DNA from 3 places in the Cupriavidus sp. 2TAF22 genome. Region 2 is predicted to be linked to each of the others. Evidence: predicted binding sites of a transcription regulator. Region 2 holds the regulator's gene; each other region holds the start of a gene.
The links. Region 2 encodes FliA, which starts transcription of late flagellar genes. Its sites were predicted from a motif close to CTAAAGTTTNNNNNNNNNNNGCCGNTA; they were not measured.
Positions count from the first base shown of each region.

Region 1: a site for FliA is predicted at 2,044-2,070, ahead of AB4Z48_RS03150 (DUF342 domain-containing protein). Genes of this name have one in related genera too.
Region 3: a site for FliA is predicted at 4,030-4,056, ahead of AB4Z48_RS19035 (YjfB family protein). Genes of this name have one in related genera too.

Region 1 covers NZ_JBFRFX010000002.1:135,148-140,977, reverse strand. The annotation lists gene AB4Z48_RS03165 (hypothetical protein) at 1-302, shown strand, start outside; gene AB4Z48_RS03160 (DUF1415 domain-containing protein) at 358-912, shown strand; gene AB4Z48_RS03155 (class I SAM-dependent methyltransferase) at 956-1,858, opposite strand; gene AB4Z48_RS03150 (DUF342 domain-containing protein) at 2,298-3,953, shown strand; gene AB4Z48_RS03145 (hypothetical protein) at 4,428-4,958, opposite strand; gene AB4Z48_RS03140 (hypothetical protein) at 5,423-5,791, opposite strand.
Region 2 covers NZ_JBFRFX010000042.1:69,342-75,171, forward strand. The annotation lists gene flhF (flagellar biosynthesis protein FlhF) at 1-2,071, shown strand, start outside; gene AB4Z48_RS33330 (MinD/ParA family ATP-binding protein) at 2,075-2,908, shown strand; gene AB4Z48_RS33335 (RNA polymerase sigma factor FliA) at 2,948-3,664, shown strand; gene AB4Z48_RS33340 (flagellar protein FlhE) at 3,661-4,092, shown strand; gene AB4Z48_RS33345 (flagella synthesis protein FlgN) at 4,324-4,782, opposite strand; gene flgM (flagellar biosynthesis anti-sigma factor FlgM) at 4,829-5,134, opposite strand; gene flgA (flagellar basal body P-ring formation chaperone FlgA) at 5,336-5,830, opposite strand, start outside.
Region 3 covers NZ_JBFRFX010000014.1:102,868-108,697, reverse strand. The annotation lists gene gnd (phosphogluconate dehydrogenase (NAD(+)-dependent, decarboxylating)) at 1-286, opposite strand, end outside; gene AB4Z48_RS19045 (MFS transporter) at 689-1,894, shown strand; gene AB4Z48_RS19040 (NAD(P)H-binding protein) at 2,925-3,587, opposite strand; gene AB4Z48_RS19035 (YjfB family protein) at 3,735-3,920, opposite strand; gene AB4Z48_RS19030 (S1C family serine protease) at 4,284-5,234, shown strand; gene AB4Z48_RS19025 (hypothetical protein) at 5,243-5,830, shown strand, end outside.

The DNA of each region.
Region 1 (5,830 bases), on a different contig from region 2:
CGCCGGCGGCGTTTGCGCAGGAAACCGCGCAAGGGCTGCAGGACAAGGCCATGCATGGCGACTTCCTGGCCCAGCGCAACCTGTCCTACTGCCTGCAGTCAGGCTGCCTCGGGCTGGAGAAGGACCGCGTGCGTGCCTGCGCGTGGCGCAAGGTGATCGTGCTGTCCGGCGATCGCCGCGTGACCGACCTCGATACCGCCAACCTCGAGTACGTCTGCGGCAAACTGAGCGCGGCCGAGCGCGACGCGGCCATGCGCCAGGCCGATACGCTTGCCAGGCAGATCTACGGCCAGCGCCGCTGAGCGAGACGTGCGGGCCGGGCGCTAAAATGGTGGTTTCGCGCCGTTCGCCATCGTCATGACTTCAGCTCCGCCGTCCACCGAATCCGTCCTGCAAGCCACCCGGCAGTGGCTGGAGCGCGCCGTGATCGGCCTTAACCTCTGCCCGTTCGCCAAGGCCGTGCATGTCAAGCAACAGATCCGCTACGCGGTGAGCGGCGCCACCGATAGCGAGGGCGTGATGGCCGACCTCGAGGCCGAGCTGAAACTGCTGGCCGAGGCGGATCCGGCCGAGACCGACACCACGCTGCTGATCCTGCCGCACGCGCTGGCGGATTTTCTCGACTACAACGACGCGCTGTTTTTCGCCGAACGCCTGCTCAAGAGCCTGCGCCTGGCCGGCACGCTGCAGATCGCCAGCTTCCACCCGGACTACCAGTTCGACGGAACCGAGCCGGACGATATCGAGAACTACACCAACCGCGCGCCCTATCCGATCCTGCACCTGCTGCGCGAAGACAGCATCGCGCGTGCCGTGGAGGCCTTTCCCGATGCGGCGGATATCTACGAGCGCAACCAGGACACCATGCGCAAGCTCGGCCTGGAGGGGTGGCGGGCGCTGATGCGCGCCTGAAGCGGCGCGCCGGGCGGGCGCCGCCACGCATCAGGCCGGAAACTCACTGCGCCACGGCGCAGGCTGCCTCGCCGTGGCTTTCGCCGGTATAGAAGCGTCCCGACATTTCCTCCAGCCCCAGCGTCTTCAGCACTTCGTTGAGGCGCTCGGTGGGCCGGCGGCGCGGCAGATCCTTGTACTGCGCGATGATCAGTTCGTTCTTCATCGAATGCTCCCAACCCACCAGCTCGGTCACGCTGACCTGGTAGCCGTGCGCTTCGAGTTGCAGGCAGCGCAGCACATTGGTGACCTGGCTGCCGAACTCGCGCGTATGCAGCGGGTGGCGCCAGATCTCGGTGAGCGGGCTGGCGAGCGATTTTCCCTTGTTCTTGCGCAGCACGCCGGCCACCTCGGCCTGGCAGCAGGGCACCACCACGATGTACTTCGCGTGCTTTTCCAGCGCGAAGCGGATGGCATCGTCCGTGGCCGTATTGCAGGCATGCAACGCGGTCACGATGTCGATGGCGGGCGGCAGCTGCGACGAGGTGATCGAGTCCGCCACCGACAGGTTCAGGAAGGACATGCCCTTGAAGCCAAGCCGCGCGGCCAGCTCCTGAGAAGTGCGCACCAGTTCCTCGCGCGTCTCGATGCCGAAGATGTGCGAGTTGTCCAGGTGGTCCTTGAAGAACAGGTCGTACAGGATGAAGCCCAGATAGGACTTGCCTGCGCCATGGTCCACCAGCGTCACGTCGGGATGGTCTTGCTTGAGGTCCTGCAGCAGCGGCTCGATGAACTGGAACAGGTGATAGACCTGCTTGAGCTTGCGGCGGCTGTCCTGGTTCATCTTGCCGTCGCGCGTGAGGATATGCAGCGCCTTGAGCAGCTCGACGGACTGGCCGGGGCGGATTTCGTGGGGGCTGGGCGCCGGTGCGGCGGGCGTCTTCGACGCCGGGGACTTCTGGGCCATCTGGGGAACCTGGGAAAAGCGGTGAGGCAGTGGGGCGTGCGCCAAAGCGGACGACGCGGCGCCGGAATAGCGGCAGTTTACCGAAAGTCGCCGGCGGCCGGGCGGAGTGGCGCAACCGCCGCAGCGGATGCCGGTGCTCGCCACCTGCTTGCCGCCTGGTTTCGGCGGGATCCCGGCGCGCGGCCCTCAAGTTTTCCGCAAGGCCGCCGTTGGTGTTGTGTGCGCCAGAAAGAACAAAGATCAGCGGCGCGCAAAGACAACCCGGGGCCCCGTGCGCGGCGCCCGCGGGCAGATGCCAGAAGCCCAGGTACCCACGGCGATGCCGCCGCACCCTTTGGTCGCGGGCTGCGTCAGCGCGCGGCGGGGGCGGCCCGGAATGGCAAGTGGCGCAGCGGGCGGGACCGCGCGCCCGGACAGATCCACCAGAGGGAACGACGGAATGGAAAGTCGGGGAGAACACCCAGTTGACGCAGTAGAAGGGGGCTTGCGGGTCAGTCTCGATGAGGCCACGCGGCATCTGCACGCCACCTATGCCATGGCGCCGGGGCGGATGCCGCCGGACCGCGCGGCACTGGAGGCGGCGCTGGCCGCCGCAGGCTGGGGCGGGGCCAGGCTGGACACAGCCGCGGTCGGCGGCTTTCTCTCGCAGTGCCAGCGCGCCACCGAAGGCGCGCCGGTGCAGGCGCTGATCGGAGAGGTCACCGACGGCTATTTCGAGATCGACATCAGCGCCGACGGGCTGAGCGTGCGCCTGAGCCTGCTGCCGGCGCAAGGCGGCCGCGCGGTGGTGCGTGACGATGTCCGCGCCGCGCTGGCCGAGCGCGGCATCGTGGCCGAGCCTGACCGCGACATCCTGCGCACGGTCTTCGAGGCGGGCTTATGCGACAGCGTGGAGATCGCCGCAGGGCGCGCGCCGCGGCCCGGCACGCCAGCGCGCTTCGAAAGCCTGCTGGCGCCGCGCAAGCCCCTGGTGGCGGAAGACGAAAGTGGCCGCGTCGACCTGCGCGACCTCGGGACCCTGCTGCTGGTCAACCCGGGCACGCCGCTGATGCGCCGCATCCCGGCCCGCCAGGGCACGGATGGCGTCGACGTCTTCGGCAAGCCCGTGGCGGCGCCGGAGGCGGCCGATCCGCCCTATGCCGATGGATTGACGGGCGTGGCCCCCGATCCCGCCGATCCGGGCGTCCTGCTGGCGGCGATCTCCGGCTCGCCGACGCTGTTGCCGCATGGCGTTTCGGTCAGCCCGGTGGTCGACGTAGAAGCGGTGGACATGCATTCCGGCAATGTCACCTTCGACGGCACTCTGCGCGTCAACGGCGATATCAAGACCGGCATGACGGTGCGGGTGACCGGAGATGTCATCGTCAGCGGCACCATCGAGGCCGCGCATGTCGAGGCGGGCGGCGACGTCGTGGTGAAGGGCGGCATCATCGGCCGGGCCGAAGGCGCGCACCAGGGCGGCGATGGCGCGGCGGCGCTGGCGAGCGTGCGCTGCAAGGGCGCGCTGCACGCGCGCTTCATCGAAAGCGCGGTGGTCGAGGCCGGCACCGATGTCACCGTGGAAAGCGGCATCCGGCAGAGCGACGTGGCCGCCGGGCGCAGCATCCTCGCGGGCAGTCCCAAGGGCGGACAGGGCAATATCACCGGCGGCCGCATCCGGGCCAAGGCGGCGGTGCGCACCGCCACCCTCGGCGCGTCCGCAGGCACCGCCACCATCGTGCAGGTCGGCACCAATCCCTATGCGGAAGCGGAGAAGGCCGAAGCGGAGGCCCAGCGCCGCCAGCTCGAGACCGACCAGGCCAAGGTGCAGCAGCTGGTCAACTTTTTCGCCAAGAACCCCGAGAAAGCGGTCGGCGACCTGCGCGAGAAGGCGCGCGCGACCTTGTTCAAGCTGACCCGCGACTCCATCGAGCTGGACGCCAGGCTGGCCAGGCTGGCCGAGCAGCTGCGCCCCTCGCCCGGGGCGGTGATCGAGGTGAGCCGGCGCATCCACGGCGGGGTCAGCGCGCATATCGGGCAGAAGTCCATGAAGATCATGGAGGACAAGCCGGGCGGCCAGTTCCGGCTGGTCGAGGACCGCATCGCGCTGGTCTGACCTCGCAGCGGGATCGTCCGGCCAGCGGGCGATCCCCATTTCCTTCTCCCTTTTTCTCCCCCTTGTCCTGCGCGTTGTCCGGCAGCGGCGCGCAATGCCGTCAAGGTAGGCAATGCCCCCCCCGGTACTTGGCGCGCGGGTTTGATTTGCCGAAATTTCCGAATGGAAATTAGGAAGCGGCTGATTGGTTGGCGTGGCGCCAGTGATTACAGTAGCCACATACCGCTCTCTTCCCCGGGGGTGGTATTCCCGATGAGGGTCCATCCCTTGGCCCTCCTTCCGTAACGCCGCATGCTTGCGCATGCGGCGTTTTTTTCTGCAGAAGCCCTCGCGGCGCGCCTCGCGGCTTGCGGCAAGGTCGGAGGCATCCAGCCACACCGGGGGACAGGCACCCATCGCATCGGGCAGCGCATCGCAATTGATGCCGCTGGGGCCACCCGCGTGCCCTCGTGCCCTCGTGCGAATACGCGCGCGCTACCAGACCCGTATCCTGATTTGCAAGGAAATGCAGCCGTCGACCTTGCCTCGCATCGTCGGCACATAGATCAGGCTCGCGCCCACGCGGCGGTACTCGACACCGATCACCGGTGCGGCCATCGGTGACCAGCCGCCATGATTGATATCCGGATACCCGCGCACCGCGCCTGCCGCGACGCCGATCCGGAGCGGTCCCAGGTGCAGGGGCTGCCAGCTCACGGTGGCGTAGGTCGAGTGGTAGCGCATGCTGTTGCGGTATTCGCCGGCGGACAAGGTGAAATCCTCGCTGACGCGAAGATCGATGCCGAATCCCCAGTTGTACGCGTTGTAGTGCGCAGCGTGGTTGAAGTGATAGGAGAGAAAGCCCGCATTGAGCCAGACCTGCGGCGAGAATCCGGGAGCGGGAGCGGCGGCGGGCGTGTCCGCTGCCGGCAAGCCTTCCGGCGAAGGTACAGGGATATCCGGCGGCTTTGCATCGTCCGCGCGCGCCGGCGCCGCTGCCAGTGATGCGCACATGGCAAGCAGCACGACGAATCCGCGCGGAAAAAGACAACGGCTCGCCGTACCAGGGACTGGACAAGCATCCATGGCCGCTTCCTTTGTTCTTGTCGTGGCGTGGATCGGCCGCGCGCGGCGCGCGGGTGCGCGCGGGCACGGCCAACCTGCAAATCCGGCGCGGCGCCGGCTATGTCGGAGCGGTATGCATGCTGTTCCCCGGTTGCGCAGCAATGGCGAACGCGTGCCGGAACGCTGCCGGCCGGTTCGTCCTGTGTATTCGGGCGCCTGGAGTCGCTACCCGTTGTTCTGGTTGTCTTGTGATACCAGTCTGGTGCCTGGGGCGTGCAGATTCAATGAATCGAACGGCGTAAGCCCAAGGAGGGATGTGACGGACAGGAGGCTGTCAACGGCTGTCCTGCCGCCATGCTTTTGGCGGGCGCGGGATGTGTGCGGGGGGAAAGAGAAAATGCTCTGCCGGGCGTGCCGGCCCGGCGTCAGCGCTTCCAGGCGATTGGCGCTGTGGCAGAGCAGGTGGCCATCGTGCCGGACCAGTTCCTGCGGGTGGTGAGCTTGACGAGCCGGTCGTCGAGCGGTTCGATTTGCCGCTGACGGCGCTCGGAGAGGCTGTTGGCCACACTGGAAAGCGCTGCCTTGCACGCCGTCTGCGCCGTGCTGGACCGCACGGTGAACCCCGGGTAGCGATAGTTGACCATCAGCGTGAAGCCATCCGGGACGTACTCGACCGTGTACTCGGTGTCTGCGTCGTACGTCGACATCTGCCTGCCGCCGGATGGCGCGGGCGCGGGCGCAGACGTGGTGCAAGCCGCCGATACCAGGCAGGCCATTGCTGCCAATACCTTCATGTATTTCACGGCATGATCTCCAAAGAGTCGCGTTGCGGG
Region 2 (5,830 bases):
GCGTTCGCTGCTGGGCCACCTGCCGCTCGGCCACGACCGGCCCGCCGCCATGACCTGGATCCGCCAGGAGCTGGCGCGCAAGGTGCCGGTGCTGGGCGACGAAGACGCGCTGTTCGCGCAAGGCGGCGTGCTGGCCCTGATCGGCCCCACCGGGGTGGGCAAGACCACCACCACCGCCAAGCTGGCCGCGCGCTTCGTGCTCAAGCACGGCCCGGAACGGCTGGCGTTGCTGACCACCGACACCTTCCGTATCGGCGCGCATGAACAACTGCGCATCTATGGCGACATCCTCGGCGTGCCCGTGCACGCGGTCAAGGACGCGGCCGACCTGCGCTTCGCGCTGGCCGCGCTCACCGAGAAGCACCTGGTGATCATCGACACCGTCGGCATGAGCCAGCGCGACCGCAACCTGTCCGAGCAGATCGCCATGCTGGCCGGCGTGCAGGCGCCGGTGCAGCGCATCCTGCTGCTCAACGGCGCCAGCCACGGCGACACGCTCAACGAGGTGGTGCACGCCTACCGCCACGATGCCACGCCCGGCGGCGGCATCGACGGCTGCATCGTCAGCAAGCTCGACGAAGCCACGCACCTCGGCTCCGTGCTCGACGTGGTGATCCGCCACCGCCTGCCGGTGTACTACGCCTCCATCGGCCAGCGCGTGCCCGAACACCTGGAGCTGGCCAGCGGCGCCGCCCTGGTCGAGCGCGCTTTCCAGACCCCGCGCCGCGGCTCCGTCTTTGCCGATGCCGATGCCGTGCGCCGCGTCATGCCGGGGCAGGATGACAACGATGGCGCCCGCGCCGCGGGTGCTTCGGCCACCGCCGGCGCCGAGGGCATGCTGCGCTCGCTGACCGACAGCGCCAACGCGGTCAGCGACTGCGTGGACCAGCTCGACGCGGGCAACTTCGGCTTCGACCTGGTACGCACCCTGTGGCAGCAGCGCGCGGACAGCGCACCGTCGGCGCGCCAGATGGCGCAACACGTGCGCGAGGCCGCCTGCCGCGATCTCGCCCGCCAGTGCGACCGCTTCGTGCTCGCGCTGAGCGCCACCGTGGCCGCGCCCGCGGCCGGCCGCCGCGCGCCGCGCCCGTGGCAGCATACGCTGTGGCTGGCCGACCGCGACGGCCTGCCGCTGGCTGCCGCCGCGGCGCCGGGCGGGCGTACCGCCCCAGCGCTGCAGGCAAGCCAGGGCGGCTGGGAAACCGACGCCGCCAACCTGGGCGCCGCCATCGCCGCCGCGCGTACCGTGGTCAATGTGCTGGACACCATGCCGGCCGCGGCCACGCTGGCGCGCTGGCAGCAGGCAGGTGAGCGCTGGCTGACCACCACCCGCAAGACCACGCGCGTCGCCAGCAACGGCGTTGCGCTGAAGGTCGATGCGCTGGCCGAGACGCTGACGTTCCATGCCTTCGAAGAGATTGAGTACCGCGGCCGCGATGCCGTGCAGTGGATCGCGCAAGCGCCGGTGCGCGTGCTCGAAAGCCAGGTGCGCGGCACGCGCGGCAGCGAGGGCGGCACCGAGGCCGGCCTGCTGGTATCGCGCCTGGTCGACCGTGAAAACGGCCAGACACTGGCCGTGCAATACCTGCTGTGCGAGCCCGCACTGCTGGCCGAGGGCGCGCAACTGGCGCGCTGGGCACGCTGGGCCGAAGCCGGCGAGGCGCACCTGCGCACACTGCGCCATGCGCTCGACCATCTCGGCCAGGGCGAACGCCAGGACGGCGCCAACGATGCCGCGCAGGCGGAAAACCAGGCATGCGCGCGCCTGCTGGCACTGCAGATGGCCGTGGCCGCGCTGCGCCTGGAGCAGGCCGGCGACACGGAAGCCGCGGCCTTCCTGGCGCGCCTGTCCGCGCGCGCGCCGGCGCGCCAGACCCCGAATGCTGCCGTGCTGGTCGAAGGCATGGGCCGCCTGCTGGCGCTGCTGGACGTGCTGGAGAACTACCCCGCGCGCAATGGCCGTGCCGCACCTGCTGTGCCGACCGTACCGGCCGCGCCCGCCACCGAGCCCGACGGCTTCGTCGATGGTGGCCGGATGTTCAAGGCGCTGGCGCAGGTGCAGGGAGAGTAGAACGTGAATTCACTTGCCCTGGACCAGGCCGAAAGCCTGCGGCGCATGCTGGCGCCGCGTGCCACGCGCCGCATCGCGGTGGTCGCGAGCGATGCGGGCGCCGGTGCCACCACGGTGGCGCTCGGGCTGGCCAATGCGCTCGCCATGCAGGGTGAACGCGTGCTGCTGATCGACGAAGACCGCATTGGCGCGCGCGCCACCCGCCTGGCCGGCGCGGCGCCCGAGGGCACGCTGGCCGCCGTGCTGGGCGGTGCGCTCACGCTGGAGGCAGCGCTGGGGCAACGTCCCGCGGGCACCATCGGCGTGCTGCCCGGCAGCCCGCAGGCCACGGGCGACCTGGGCCTGTTCAATGGCTACCGCACCGTGCTCAGCGATGCCCGCAGCGATGCCGAGGGCGCCCTGTCGCAGGTGGCCGGCATGGCGCACAACGTGGTGGTGGTGCTGCGTGCCGAGCCGGCATCGATCAAGGCCGCCTATGCCTGCATCAAGCAGCTGAACCACCTCTACGCCTGCCGCCGTTTCCACCTGGTCGTCAATGCCGCCGCCAGCGACGCCGCCGCCAGCGCCGTGCTCGGCAATCTTGCGCGCACCGCCAGCCAGTATCTCGGCGTGGACGCGAGTCCTGCCGGCAGCCTGCCGCACGATCCGCTGGTCGAGCGCAGCACGGCGCTTGGCCGCTGCGTGGTCGAAGCGTATCCGGCGGCGCCGGCCACTGCCGCCCTGCGCCGTCTTGCCGTCGGCATCGCCGGCTGGCCGCTTCCCATGCCTTCACCAGCCGTAGCCCGTTCAACCCCTCCGGCCGCGCCGCTGGCGCCGCCGGCCACGGCCCTGGCCTGAGCGCCGGGCCTGCCAGCTAGGACTCACGAGAATTCCACCATGTATACGATTCAGGGAAAGCTCGAACAGACTGACACCGTGACCGCGCATGCGTCGCTGGTGCGTCGCATCGCCTTGCAACTCGCGGCCAAGCTGCCGGCCAGCGTGCAGCTCGATGACCTCATCCAGGCTGGCATGATCGGCCTGCTCGACGCCGCCAAGCGTTACGAGGATACGCACGGTGCGCGTTTCGAGACCTATGCCAGCCAGCGCATCCGCGGCGCCATGCTCGACGAGGTGCGCGCCAACGACTGGCAATCGCGCAGCCTGCGCCAGTTCACCCGGCGCATCGAGCGTACCGTGCGCGGCCTCGAGCAGACGCTCGGCCGGGCGCCGCTGGACTCCGAGGTGGCGCAGGAGCTCGAGTTGCCACTCGACGAATACCAGACCTTGCTCAACGAGGTCTATGGCTGCCAGCTGCTGCACTACGAAGACTTCGAACGCTCCGGCGAAGAAGACTTCCTGGATCGCCACCTGAGCGTCAGCGACGACGGCAATCCGCTCACCGTGCTGATGGAGAGCGGCATGCGCGAAGCGCTGATACGCGCCATCGAGCGACTGCCCGAGCGGGAAAAGCTGGTGCTGTCGCTGTGCTACGACCAGGAGCTGAACCTGCGTGAGATCGGCGCCGTGCTCGAGGTGACGGAGTCGCGCGTCTGCCAGATCCGCAGCCAGGCCATCACGCGCCTGCGTTCGCAGCTGCGCGGGCTGCTATGAAAGCCAGGTCCCGCCGTATCGCCGTGGCGGCCATTGCCGCATGCTGCAGCCACGGCTGGGCCGCGCCGGCAGGACCTACCCTGCATTCGTGGTCGGCTTCCGTGAGTGGCCCCGCCTTGTATGGCAAGGGCCTGCGCACCATGTCCGCACCCATCACCCCGACCGGGTATCTGCCGCAGGCCGAGGGCGCCATCACCACCGTGCGGTGGCGCTACAGCTTTACCCGCACGCCGCCGCTCGATCTGCAGGCCTATCTCTGCAATGCGCAGCGCTGCGTGTTGCTGCCGGGGGCGGAGGGACTCACCGATGCCTTCAGCGGGGATGACGCAGGCAGGGGATTCGTGTTTGCGTTCCAGGTACCGGGGAAGGGCGCGCTGACGCCCGTCCTGCAGGGACAGTCGGGACAAGTGGTGGTGGGGTACAGGTAAGACCGCAGGTGCATGGATTCGGCGGCCCGGGCCTTTCCGCCCGGGCGCCGCTTCCCAAGCCCCCGCAGCCGCTCAAGCTTCAACCCTCAAGCCGCCGGCTCCGCCACCGCGCCCGAACAAAAAAAGCGGCTTCGCCTTCCCTGCCGGGAGCGAAGCCGCTTTTTTTGTTCGTTCGGTCTTTCCTGCATTTCGCCGCGGGCTTGCGAAAGCCCGTGGCGACAAGACACCGGTTCAGCCCGCCGCCAGGCTGACGCCTTGCGGACCTTGCTGGGTTCGCCCGTCCTTGCCGTACAACGTGCCCGTCTCGCCCCGGTGGCGCAGCGCCAGAATGGCTTCCTGCGTGAACTCCAGATGCGCATCCACCACGGCCGCATTGACGGCGTTGGCATCGCGCGCCATGCGCGCGGCGAACAGCAGGTCGCGCCATGCGGTCTCGACGGCAGGCACGATCTCGCGCCCGAACAGCTGGCCGCCCGCACCGAGGCGAATCCCCATGGCACCCATCTGCGCCTCGCGCGTGCGCGTCAGCGTCTGCAGCGAGCCGGCCAGTTCGACCTTGCGATCCAGCAGGCCGACCAGCGCCTGGTAGTCGCCCGCCTTGATCATGGCGCGCTCTTCGCCCAGCACGGCGGCGAATTCCTTGGAGAGCTCGGTTTCCCGGGCGAGGTTCTGGATCAGGGACTGGCTCATGGCTTGCCTAAGTGTCGTGGGTTGGCTTTGCCGCCGGTGTCGAGCGTCAGGCGCCGCCGTTGAGTTCGCGCAGCGACGCCAGCAGACCGTCTGCGATCTTGCTGGGGTCGATCTTGATGCGTCCTTCGGCGATGGCCTGGCGGATTTCGTCCACCTTGGCGGTATCGATGTCGTCGTCTTGGTCTTCCACCAGGCGCGCGCCGATTTCGCGCACCTGGGCGCCCAGCGGGCTGACGCGCACGCCGGGGGTTTCCGGGGCGGCGGCCGGGCCGGCGGGGGTGCCTGCCACGCTGCGCGTTGCACCGTCGCCGGCGTCGCCCGGCCTCGAGGAGGTGGTCTGATTGATCTTCACGGTGATTCCTTGCTGGGTACCTCTGGCTTATCGGACGGTCGCGGCAGAACTTTAGGGCCGCCCCGGGTCCATCCGGCCCGGCTCACGGACCCGTCCGGCCACGCTGCCCGCCGGACGCCGGTCCTGGGATGCCGGCTGCACATCCTGCAGCGCTGCGCGCCATTGTCTCATGAGACCGTTGCGCTACCCAGGCACGCCAGCCTATTGCTGCAGCACCACCGTGTCGCCATTGCGCACCAGCGCGCTGACCACCTGGCCGCTCTTGAGCCGCACCTGCACATTGCTGCCGACCGCGGCTTCGGCCATCACCTTGCCCTCGCTGCTGAGCTGGAAGGAATCCCCCTCGACCACCACCGTCACGTTCTGTCCCTGCCGCACGGCAATGGCCTTCTTCAGGAGATCCGTGCGCATCGGCGAACCCGCTGCGATGCGGCTGGCGGCCACGGCGCCCGCGATCTGCGCGGGGTCGGTCACCACCGCGCGCGGCAGGTTGGAAAGGTCGCCCTGGCGCACTTCCAGGTCAGAAGGGTCTACCGGCTCGCCGGGGGTGAAATTGCGGCCGGCCACGTAGTAATCGGCCACCACCGCGACGCGCGCCTGCACGTAGCGCGTCCACGGGCGCTCGCCGCCGCAGCGCACGCCGACGGAGACGCGGCCCCAGGGCGACGCGCCCGGCGGCAGGAAGGGTTCGGGCAG
Region 3 (5,830 bases), on a different contig from region 2:
CGCGCGGCGCCTCGAGCTTGCCGACCAGGTCTTCGATGCTGGAAACGCCGCGGGCGCCCTCGCTCACCAGTTCCTGCACCTTGTCCGCGCTGCGGTTGTACACCACGACCTCGTGCTGCCCGCGCAGCAGCCGCCTTGCGATGTTCGCGCCCATGCGCCCAAGCCCCACGATTCCGAGTTGCATGATCGGTCCTTTCATTGGGTCAGCCATCCACGGAGAAGACACCTTGCACAGCCAGCGGCCATTGTCCGCCTCCCGCGACCTACGTGCACGGGCCGCCGCAATGCGCGCCAGGCAAGAAAAAGATGCTCATGGATAACTTTTTCACCGGACCGGCTCGGGTTCGAGCATGGATGCAACGGTAAATCCCGTTGCCGATTTACACGAACTAAACAGACGCTTAAAATCGCGATACCAGCCCGGCGCGATCGCACATGACCGGGCGGATTCTTTTCACCGGCCCGCATCTGGGGACAAGCGCCGGCCAACCGCCCGCCCTGCCATGTCCTTGCCAGTCCTGAAGCCGCGCCGCCCCCGCCTTGCCGCGTCCACCGCGCGACGCGAGTAGCCGCCGGCAAGCCCAAGCCGCCTTCCCCGCCACAGCCCGTTGCCCGGCCGCCGCCGCGCGATGGACCCGCCTGTGCCGACCCCGTTGTTCCGTCATATCGCCATTCCGCCCCGCATCGCATGTCCGCAAACAGTCCGACGCTCGCCGCCCCGTCCGGGGAACACCGTCAAGGCAGCATCAGCCGGCGCATCGTCGCCATCGTCTTCTTCAACTTCATCGCCTATCTGACCGTCGGGCTGCCGCTGGCGGTGGTGCCCGGCTTCGTGCACGGCGACCTGGGCTACGGCACGGTGGTCGCCGGCCTCGCGGTCAGCATCCAGTACCTGGCCACGCTGCTCAGCCGGGCCTGGGCCGGCAACCTGTGCGACCTGCAAGGCCCGAAGAAATCCGTCACGCTCGGGCTCGCGCTGTGCGCCGGCAGCGGCCTGCTGGTCATGCTGTCCAGCACATTCGCAGGCACGCCATGGCTTAGCCTGGCGTGGCTGTTCGCCGGGCGGCTGGTGCTGGGCGCGGGCGAGAGCCTGGTCACCACCGGCACCATCGCCTGGGGCATCGGCGACGTGGGTCCGCGCTTCACCGGCAAGGTGATCTCGTGGAACGGCATGACCACCTACGGGGCGCTGGGGCTGGGCGCGCCGCTGGGCGTGCTGCTCGACAAACACTGGGGCTTCGCCACGCTGGGCCTGGCCACCACCGCGCTGGCGGCGGCCGCGTTCGCGCTGGCGCGCCGCAAGACGGCGGTGCCCACCGTCAAGGGCGCGCGCATGCCCTTCCGCACCGTGTTCCGCCACATGACGCCGTTCGGCCTGTGCCTGGCGCTGGGCTCGGTGGGCTTCGGCACCATCACGGCCTTCGTCACGCTGTACTACGCCAGCCATGGCTGGGACCATGCCGCGCTTGCGCTGACCAGCCTTGGCGTGAGCTTCATCGTCGCGCGGCTGTTGCTGGCCGACAGCATCGGCCGCTTTGGCGGCTACCGGGTGGCGCTGTGCTCGTTCGCGGTGGAAGCGCTCGGGCTGGCGCTGATCTGGATGGCGGACTCCCCGGCCATGGCGCTGGCCGGCGCGGCCGTTACCGGATTCGGCTTTGCGCTGGTGTTTCCTTCGCTGGGCATGGAAGCGGTCAAGCTGGTGCCGGCCAGCAACCGCGGTTCGGCGCTGGGTGCTTATGCGCTGTTTCTGGATTTGTCGCTGGGGGTGACAGGGCCGGTGGCCGGGGTGATTGCCAGCCATGCGGGTTATAGCTCGGTGTTTTTGTTTTCGGCCTTGTCGGCCGTGGCTGGGCTGGGGCTGAGTCAGGTGTTGGCGGGGCGGGCGCGGGGATAGTGTTTAAGATGGGATGATTGGTGCCTAGGTTTGGGTATTCTGGTGAGTGTCATTTCGTTTTTTCGCGTTGGATTTAAAGGCTTAAATTCAAAGACAAAGTCAAAGGCTAATTCAAAGCCAAAGGCTCATTCAAAGTAAAAGGCTAATTCAAAGTCAAAGGCTAATTCAAAGTCAAATTCAAAGGCTTTCGCTCCCCCGGAGCGACCTACTTTCTTTTCCCCGAAAAGAAAGTAGGCAAAGAAAGCGGGCTGCCTGGCCGGCAGGGGCAGAAACCTTGGGGTTTCTCGTGTTGCTGGTTTCGTCGTGGGGTTCTTGGTTCTGCTTGCATCCTGCCGTTACCGGGGCGGGCGGCCGCGATCTTGCGGGCGACAGTGGTTTCGGGGTCAGACCTATGATGGCGGGCGCACTGCTTGTTCGGCCATCTGCCGTTACCGGCTTAAGCGACCACGACATAGCACCCTCTTGGTTTCGTGGTGGGCGCGGTGGACCGGTGCGCGGGTGTACCGGGTGTACCGGGTGTACCGGGTGTACCGGGTGTACCGGGTGGCGACATGTTATGCCCCAAACACAAAATTTCTGACAGGTCCGAGCTATGAGGCACCGAGCTCAAACAGGGGTCACCGCGCCCACCACGAATCGAGCGCCGTTCCTATGACGCGCCCATCCACCCCGGTCGCGGCAGCAGCCTGAACTACCTGGGCCAACGCCATCATGCAGCGCCACCACGAATCGAACGCCACCCGCGATGCCGCAGGCGAGCAAACCGGTAGCGCCAGCAGCCCAGCCAAAGCCATGAGACCCACCACGAAACCACCACCACCCATAAAATCTGAGCGCCCAGCCTTCTGCAAGAATCGCTTTCTTTTGGTTACTTTTCTTTTCGAGAAAAGAAAAGTGACACTTACATGTGTGCGAACGGGCTACCAAGCCCGCGCCGCTAGGCCCAGAGACGCAAAGCACACCCTCATACGCATAAACGCCAAATGAGACTCAAGCCGCCAAGCCCAAAAAAGCCAAAAAAAAGCAAAAACTACCGCATACCATCAATATCCCGAGCCTCGACAACCCCCCGAGGAAACCCCCTCCGCACCACAATCAGCATGGCACGCCCCACCTGCTCGGTAGTAGTGAGATAAGCCGGAAACAAGCGCCGCAGCAAAGGCAGCACCGGCGCCGCAATCATGTAGGGAATCCGGTAGGCCGCCGTCTTGGAACGGATGCCGTGCAACGGCTGGATACCGCCCGGGCGGAACATATACGCTGCCTTGAACGGCAATTTCAGCAACGCGTTCTCGGTACGCCCTTTCACCCGCGCCCACATCGAGCGCCCTTTCTCCGTGCTGTCGGTCCCCGCGCCGGAAACATAGACAAAGGTCATCTGCGGGTTGAGCCGGGCCAGCACCTGCGCGGCGGCCAGCGTGATGTCGTAGCTCACGCGCGTGTACTCGGCTTCGGACATGCCGCCCGAGGACACGCCCAGGCAGAAGAAGCACGCGTCGAAACCTGTCAGCGCCGGCTCGATCCCGTCGTAGTGCAGCAGGTCCGCATGCACCAGTTCGGTCAGCCTGGGATGCTGCTGGCCGGTCGGCGTGCGGCCTACCGTCTGCACGCGCGCCACGTCTTCGGCCAGCAGGCATTCGCGCAGCACGCCCAGTCCGACCATGCCGGTCGCGCCGAATATCAGTACGTTCATTCGTGTGTTCCCGTTCGATGAAAGCGGCCGCGCCATTGTGACGGGATGGTGGAGATTACCGCATGAACGGGAACGGCGCCGGCACGCCGGCACCCCGAAATAGACAGCCCCCGCCCGGGGTCACCCCGGACGCGGGCTGCCCCGTTGTCACACCTTGATGTCGATGTTCTGGCCCAGATGCGGGGGGTTGCTGGCGGGCACGCCGACCGGCGCCGCCGATGCCATCAGCGTGGCCACGCTGTTGGCCTGCAGGTCAAGCGATTTGCGCAGCATCAGCAAGCTGACCGGGTCGGTCCCGGGGTTGCTCGCCGCGCTGACGATGGAGGTATCCATGGATGAATTGTCCTGTTCCAGGTTGCGGTTGGGTGGGCGGGTGGCGAGGATGCCGGCAGTCCGGCCGGAAAAGCCGCGGCACCACCCGGGGATATTCCTGCCCGTTAATTGTCGGCTGGCAGCCACAAAGCTTTAGCGCGGCGGGCGGAACGTTTATGATAGGCAGCCCCGGCCAGATCGCCTGCAGCGTCTGCAAAGCAGGCCGGGAAAGACCGGACAGCCCGGGCAGCGGCTGAATCCGGCAAGAAAACAGTCACCAACAACAACATCATGGGTCGGGCGAAAAAAATCGCGGGTTACGTCGCAATTTCGTGTTTGACTGCCGGCATCCCCCTCTCCGGCCTTGCGCTGGATTCGGCGGAATTGTATGAACGGGAGTCGCCAAGCATCTGGGTGGTCACGGTGTTCGACGCGCAGGGCGGCACGATCGGCCTGGGCAGTTCGGTGGTCACCGGCCCGGAAGAACTGGTCACCAACTGCCATGTCCTCAAGAATGGCAAGTCCATCGGCATCCGGCGCGAGAACACCATGCACGTCGCGCGCCTGGTGCATGCCGATGTGGAGCGCGACCTGTGCGTGCTGCAGGCGAAGGGGCTGGGCGCGCCGCCCGTGAAGATCGCCCCGCTCGCGTCGCTCAAGGTGGGCCAGAAAGTCTATGCCATCGGTGCGCCGCGCGGCTTTGAGCTGACGCTCAGCGACGGCCTGCTCTCCTCCCTGAACAAGGACGCCAACGGCCGCGTGGTGCGTATCCAGACCACCGCGCCGATCTCGCCCGGGTCCAGCGGCGGCGGCCTGTTCAATGCCGACGGCCAGCTGATCGGCATCACCTACCTGATGCGCACCGACGCGCAGAACCTCAACTTCGCCGTGCCCGCGCAATGGATCGGCGAGGTGCCGGCCAGGTCGGCATTGGCGCTGCAGCGCTTTCGCAGCGAGACAGCGCCCCCGGCGCCCGCCGCGCAAGCACGGCCTCCGGCGCCGCAGCCGGCGGCCGGCGCGCAAGACCGGCAGCTCACCGGCGCCGAGCTGGCCGCGCACTTCGCGCATCTCGGCCGCATCAACGCCACCGCGCCTTCGGGTGTCACGCTGTGGATGGATATCCGCGAAGGCGGCAGCCTCGATGTCACCAACTCGGTCAGCCGCGGCACTTCGCCCGGCCGCTACCGCATCGAGCAGGAGGCCGGTCAGGTCTGCATCGAAATGGGCGACCCCAGGTTCAGCAGCATGCAAACCTGCTACCGGCTGACCGAAGGCAACGGGCGCTACGTGATGCGGTCCGTCTCCAGCCCCTACTACTTTTCCTATGTGAAGTAACGACGAGCATGAACCACACATACCGTATTGGCACCGCTGCCGCCGCTGCCGTCCTGTTGCTGCTGGGCGGGTGCGCGCCGGCGACCGTCGCCGTCTCTACCCGCGCCACCGACTATAACGGCAAGCCCGCCCGCATGTATGTGGTGGGCACGACGGGCATGGGCTGGAACAACGATTTCTCGCTGGCGTTCGCCGCCAAGTTCCGCGAGCTGGCCAAGCAGTGTGGCGTGGAAGCGGCCTATGACGAGCTATCGGGCCTGGAGCTGGACTCGTCCGCCCTCACGAACAAGATGCGCGGCTTCCGGGCGGATTCCATCCTGACCATCGCCAATGGCGGGGGTGTGATCGGCGCCTACGGCAACCGCATGTCGATCAACTACGGCACCACGCTGACCGATGCCATGCAGAACCGCGCGGTGTGGAAGGGCAAGTACTCGTTCAGCCGCGGCGCCCAGGCGATCCCCATCGAGGAACGCGCGGCGGTGCTTGCCATCGACATCACCAACAGCCTGAAGAAGGACGGCTTCCTGAGCGGTTGCGGCCAGGTCGCGCTGGGCCAGAACGGCCGGCTGGACCCGTCGGCGGTGCCGGTCATC